Regions from separate parts of the Alteromonas sp. V450 genome, predicted to be linked through region 2. Evidence: predicted binding sites of a transcription regulator. Region 2 holds the regulator's gene; the other holds the start of a gene.
The links. The regulator LexA, encoded in region 2, represses DNA repair genes until DNA is damaged. The targets are predictions, from matches to a motif close to TACTGTATNNNNATACAGTA.
Positions count from the first base shown of each region.

Region 1: recN (DNA repair protein RecN) is a predicted target of LexA. The motif match lies at 2,128-2,147, and genes of this name have one in related genera.

Region 1 is NZ_MODU01000004.1:440,502-443,934, reverse strand. Features, by position in the region: gene BK026_RS02005 (fatty acid cis/trans isomerase) at 1-24, shown strand, start outside; gene nadK (NAD(+) kinase) at 115-990, shown strand; gene dps (DNA starvation/stationary phase protection protein Dps) at 1,252-1,761, shown strand; gene recN (DNA repair protein RecN) at 2,188-3,433, shown strand, end outside.
Region 2 is NZ_MODU01000004.1:3,279,994-3,283,426, reverse strand. Features, by position in the region: gene BK026_RS14395 (diguanylate cyclase) at 1-1,702, shown strand, start outside; gene lexA (transcriptional repressor LexA) at 1,800-2,426, shown strand; gene coxB (cytochrome c oxidase subunit II) at 3,019-3,433, shown strand, end outside.

The sequences.
Region 1 (3,433 bases), 2.8 Mb from region 2:
TATAATCGGTTAGAAGATCGCTAAACCTCCATCTTAACAGCGTTTTACGCTTTTCTTTTGCAAAATACCTGTGCTAATGTCCAATCATTGGAAATGAGAGGACATTAGCATTCCATGCCCTATCAAACCGTTGCTTTAATTGGAAAACCTCAGCACGCTGCCACTCATGACAGCTTGAACATTCTTGCCGATTATTTACTAGCGAAAGGCTGTAAGTTATTGGTTGAGGAAAGTATTGCTGAAGAGCTTGAAACCGAAAATTTTAAAAGCTGTAACCTTGTCACTATTGGAAAAGAGGCCGATCTTGCCGTGGTAGTAGGTGGAGACGGCAGCATGCTTGGCGCAGCTCGTGTGCTTGCACGTTTTGACATTCACGTAGTCGGCGTAAACCGCGGTAATCTCGGCTTTTTAACAGATATCCACCCTGATGATATTGTTCAACAACTTGATCTTATCTTTAACGGTGAATGCGTGGTGGAAGAACGCTTCTTACTTGAGGTAGAGGTTTATCGACATGAAAAGCTTAAAAGCAACAACTCTGCCGTAAACGAAGTGGTGCTGCACCACGGCAAAGTTGCCCATATGATGGAATTTGAAATTTACATTGATGAGCAATTTGTATTTAGTCAGCGTAGCGACGGATTAATAGTAGCTACACCAACGGGGTCAACCGCTTACTCTCTATCAGCGGGCGGCCCCATTATAATGCCAAAGCTAGATGCACTTACGTTAGTCCCCATGTTTCCCCATACCCTTAGCAGCCGACCTATCGTTGTTGATGCTGACAGTCAGGTATCGATGAAAGTATCGAAGGTTAACAGTGACTCGCTACAAGTGAGCTGTGATAGCCACATCGTTCTACCCGTGTTACCCGGCGATGAAATACGTATTAATAAGAGCGCAGACAAACTTCACCTTGTTCATCCCAAGGGCTACAGCTACTTCAACGTTCTTCGTAAAAAGTTAGGTTGGGGCAGTAAACTTTACTGAGCCCCCCTGCTCTATTTTATTTGTCCCACGTGCATTTATTACATAAGTCTGTAGCATTTTCTTGGTTGCTACAGGCTTGAAAAATAAAGATTTTTTAATTTTATAAGATTTCCTTAGCGAAAACCTGTAGTTATAGCAATTTCATATTGCGGCATATCTGTTGCAACTATTGAAGTAAGCCGTCGGCACATGGTCAGTGACGCGCTGACCTTATGAGTAATGAATACCGTGCTGACTTGTTTGCATTCAATAGGAGATATCATGAGTAACACCAATATCAAATTTACAGCCCCAGGAATGGATAACGATGCAGCTGCCAAAACAATCAAGGTATTGGATCAGCGATTGGTTGCACTATTAGATTTACAGTTAACGTTGAAGCACATTCACTGGAACGTAGTAGGACCAAACTTCATCGGTGTGCATGAGATGTTGGATCCGCAGGTAGATGCGGTACGCGAAATGACCGACACAATTGCAGAGCGAATTGCTACATTAGGTGGCGTACCGAAAGGTACACCAAAAGCCATTGTTGAAGGCCGCAGCTGGAACGATTATGAATTGGGTAAAGGTTTAGTACTTGACCACCTTAAGGCGCTCGATGCCGTATACGACGGTGTAAATGGTGACCATAGAAAAGCATTAGAGCTTTTAGGTGAAATTGACCCAGTATCGGAAGATATGATCACCGGTCAACTTGCTGACTTAGAACAGTTCCAGTGGTTTGTGCGCGCACACATTGAGTCTGGCAGCGGTGAGTTGCAACAGTAATAGGTTAACACCGAAATTCAAAGCTGTTATGTATACTATCTACAATAGATTACAGTTATTATATGAAGGAGAGCTTGTGCTCTCCTTTTTGACGTTTACTTGAGTGAAAAGCACAGCAGCAAACTGCTTGGCGCATTCAAAATATCTCACGCTACAACAATAGAATACTTCAGTACTCCGCTACTGTACTTAACTTACGCCTTGTAAAGCGTCCTGTAAATTCTTCCTCTACTGTGACGCTAGTTATAGGTTACTCATAACCCATCTTCGTAAAAAAGAATATATGCAATTGATATTATTGGCTTTATTTTTATTTCCGTCGATTCTTGCGTAAATATTTTGCGACTTAACTTTACACCACCAAAATACTGTATATATTATCAGTTACTGTATATATCATCATGTTCAACTTTTTCGAGTGTGGTTATGTTAGCGCATCTTTCTATTTCTAATTTTGCTGTTGTAAAACAATTATCAGTTCAACTGGAAAACGGGTTGACTGCTATAACCGGTGAAACCGGTGCAGGTAAATCTATTGCCATTGATGCTTTAAGTTTGTGCTTAGGCGAGCGCGCTGATGCAAATGCGGTGCGTAAAGGGAGCGCGAAAGCCGAAATAATTGCTCACTTCTCTTTAAGCGGAAATGCATTAGCTAAAGCCTTTCTCGACGAGCATGAGCTTACCTCAGACGAAGACGAAAATAGCTGCTTTGTTCGTAGAGTTATCTCGAAGGAAGGCCGTTCAAAAGCTTTCATCAACGGCATTCCAGCTTCGCTTCAGCAGCTGAAGGGTTTAGGTCAATTTTTATTAGCCATTCACGGTCAAAATACTCACCTGCAACTGTTAAAAGAGGACCATCAAAGGGAATTAGTTGATGGATACGCAAAGCACGATGAACTGTTAACGCAAGTTAAAGAAACCTATGCTATTTGGCACGACAAGCAGCGAACGTTGAAAGCGCTTCAAGAGCAAGCCCAACAGCGTGAAGACAGAATTCAATTGTTAACTTACCAAGTGCAAGAGCTCGATGAATTTGCCATTGAAGAGGGTGAATTTGAAGAGTTAGAAATAGAGCACAAGCGCCTAAGCAATGGCCAGAGCCTTTTAGAGCACGCCCAGACCAGCGTGTATAATTTGTATGAAAGCGATGAGGGCAACGCATTGTCGGTGATCCAAAGCAGCATTGAGCGTTTAGGCGAATTAGAAGCTCATGACGCAAGTCTTACGCCAATCATTGCCATGCTTAATGATGCGGCAATTCAGGTAGAAGAAGCGGCAGGAGAGCTACGTAGCTACTGCGATCACCTTGAAATCGATCCTCTTCGCTTACAACAAGTTGAGGCGCGCTATGGCAAAGCAATGGAACTTGCCCGAAAACACACCGTAATGCCTGAAGGTCTCTATCAGCATCACCAAGAATTGTCCGCTGAATTCGATGCTTTGTCAGATCAGGAAACACTGTTAGGCACGCTTGAAGGGGAAGTCGAAAATGCTCGGGCAGCTTACCTAACAGCAACTAGAGGCCTTTCAGAGAGCAGGAAACGGGCTGCGGATAAGTTAAGTGCCGACATTGAAGTTCAAATTCGCCAGATGAATATGCCGCACGCAAGCGTGGACATAAAGATTCAGTACGACGAACTCAAAAAACCCGTAAGCACAGGACTAGATGCCA
Region 2 (3,433 bases):
TGTTGATAGTAATGACTTACTCACAGGGATTGTTCAAATCAACGATATTCTCACCAATCATACCGAAGCTGATTTTACGTTTGCGATGCAGGCGCACATGGAAGGCGTAGAGAGTCACACGTGTAGACTGCAAATTTCGACGCCGACGCGCACTATTTGGGTGAGCATGATATCCACTGCCAACTTTAAAGACGATGGTGTGCTTTTTTCAGTGCAAGCATTTTTGTTTGATACCAGCGATCAAAAATATGTTGAAGATAAGCTTAATAAAACGAATATGCGCATGCGTTTGCTGCTTGAAGCTTCTGAGTTAGGAACATGGGATTGGAATTTACAAGCTGATGTAAATCAAGTGAATAAACGGTGGTGCGATATTGTGGGTCTAGAGTATGAATACTACGACACGAGTTCGCGCTTTTTCCGCCAGCTTATTCACCCCGCAGACTATGTTCACGTGGAGAAAATGTTAAATGAGCACCTGACGGGCAAGAGTAAAGTCTTCAACACAACATTTCGAATGAAGCATACGAATGGCAGTTGGGTATGGGTAGAAAGCTATGGAAAGACCGTTGAAACGGATGAGGCTGGAAAGCCAGTAAGGATAGCGGGGATCCACCGAGATATTACTCAACGCATGGAGCGAGAGCTGCACGAGAAAAAGAAAACACAGCTTCTCCAATTTATTAACAAAGCCCGGGCATCATATTTGCAAAATAACGACCTAACTCTTGCTTGCCAGACAATATTGCCCGAGCTGATTGATATTTCAGACAGCCAGTTTGCGTTTATTGCGCAAATGAAAGATCAGGATACACAGCCAAAACTGTTCGTACATGCAATATCAGAAATCACTTGGGACAGTGAAAGCTTAACGCAATACAATGAATACAAGAAGCGCAATCTGTACTTCTCTAACTTTGACAACCTTTTTGGCAGCGTAGTGACCTCTGGCAAGATGACAATTAGCAACGTCGCAGGTAGCCACCCCCATTCTAAAGGTGTCCCTGCCGGCCATCCTCGAATAAGCCGATTTTTGGGCTTGCCCATTTCAGTGAAAGAGCGCGTTGTTGGCATGATAGGTCTAGCTAATAAATTCGAGCCATATACCCACGCTGACGCGGATTTTTTACAGCCGTTGCTAGATGCATTAGCGGGCTTGTTTTACGCTGTCGAACTTGAGGATGCAAGAGCCGTTGCAGAGGAAAAACTGCGGCGTCTGGCGATGACGGACTCGCTTACCGGCTTGTATAATCGAAGAGCGTTTGTTGAAAAGTGCCAAGCATTGACCCATGAAGATAAGCAAGTGAGTGTCGCAGTTATTGATATTGATCACTTCAAGGAAGTCAACGATACCTATGGTCACGACGCAGGCGATCAGGCGCTAATTGCGGTGGCGAACTTAATTGACGAGTTTTATGTTGAGCCAGATATTGTCTCGCGGTTAGGCGGAGAAGAATTTGCGATAGTGTCTGTCTTCGAAACACGAGACCAGGAAGTTGAACGACTCAATAAGCTTCGTGAAGCAATTGAGAAGTGCAAAGTACAATATAAGAAAGATAGTATTTCACTGACAATTAGTATAGGTGCTATGTTTGTTGATAGTACTTACCATGTCGATTTTAGCCATCTCCTCTCCCAGGCTGATAAATTACTCTACCAAGCAAAAACAATGGGCCGCAACCGCGTGATGTGCCAACAATAATCAGAGCAGGCGTCAAACACTTACAACGCACATACCGCTTGTGATTTATTTTTAGGTGTATATACTTACAGGAACTGTATGAACAGACAGGTCTTTTATGCGCCCATTAACAGCTAGACAATCAGAAGTTTTAGAACTAATCAAAACAACGATGCAAGATACGGGAATGCCGCCAACGAGAGCGGAAATTGCCAGAGAGCTTGGTTTTCGCTCAGCGAACGCTGCTGAGGAGCACCTTAAAGCACTAGCGCGTAAAGGTGTGATAGAAATTTTGCCTGGAACCTCGCGTGGTATAAAGCTAAACATACCATTAGACGACGAAAGCGCGGAAGAAGAGGGGTTACCGTTAATTGGGCGCGTTGCAGCAGGCGAACCCATTCTGGCGCAAGAGCACGTTGAATCGCATTACAAGGTGGATCCTGCATTATTTAGTCCTCATGCTGACTTTTTGCTTCGCGTGAGCGGAATGAGTATGAAAGATATTGGCATTTTAGATGGTGACCTGTTGGCAGTGCACAGAACTACAGACGTTCGCAACGGACAGGTGGTTGTTGCGCGTGTTGACGAAGACGTCACGGTTAAACGTCTAGAACGACGAGGCGCAGAGGTTTTACTGCACGCTGAAAATGAAGAGTTTTCTCCAATCAAAGTTGACCTTGCTTCGGAACCTTTTGCGATAGAAGGGATAGCGGTTGGTGTTATTAGAAACGCTGACTGGATGTAGTCCCTTAATTTCAATTTATGACCTTTAAGCAAAAGCGGCAATATAGCCGCTTTTTTTATGCGTTAATTGCCCTGATTTAGTGCAAATTTCCTAAGTTAGCATGGGATTATGTGTTTCTTAATAAAGGCTGCTAGTAGCAATTTTATCCGCAAAGCAGTGACAGCACCGAACTGCAACTTTCCCCTCTTTTACATCGCTAAACTTATTTGGCTTATTTAATTCGCCTTTCTTTTCTCTGTTAGCTTTTGATTTCAGGAAGGTTTTTGTTATCGAAAGCTTTTTGTCTAGTTTCTAATTCATTGTGTTAAAAATACGGTCGTTTGACCAAACGCCGGGGTAACTTCGAAAGTGTTAAGGATAACGTACAGCATAGTTTGATTAAATTTTAACCGTTTCGTTAAATTTTTAACAGAAAAGACTAGACGGCACGTCATTATTGCGCAATTCTTAAGCAGAGATTAACAAAATAATAACAATGACTCTAAATTTGTTTTACAAATTGAGGTTATGGGTCAAACGTTCGCAACCATCTGGTAGGGACAGCGCGCATCAACATTTAGCGTTAATGGTTCTACCATTACGGAGGTGCTGAGTGAAACAAGTAACGACCGTCATAACAAAAGGGCTAATACGCTTATCGCTTTTGTTTTTTTCTTTTTCTGTGTTCGCGCAAGATTCAGGAGGAGAAAACTCCTCTGTCAATTTACGACGCGGCGCGACAGATATAAGTGGGCAGGTTTACGATCTGCATATGCTTATGTTTTTTATCTGTGTTGGTATTGCTGTTGTAGTCTTTGGCGTAATGTTCGCGTCAATGTACTTGCATAGAAAGTCCAGGGGCGCCAAGCCCGCCAACTTTCACGAAAATGTAAAAGTTGAAATTGCATGGACCGTTGTTCCTTTCCTTATTCTTATTTTTATGGCCATTCCTGCTGCCAATACGCTTATCGCAATGGAGGACACCTCTGAACCGGATATGACGGTATTGGTTACGGGTTCTCAGTGGA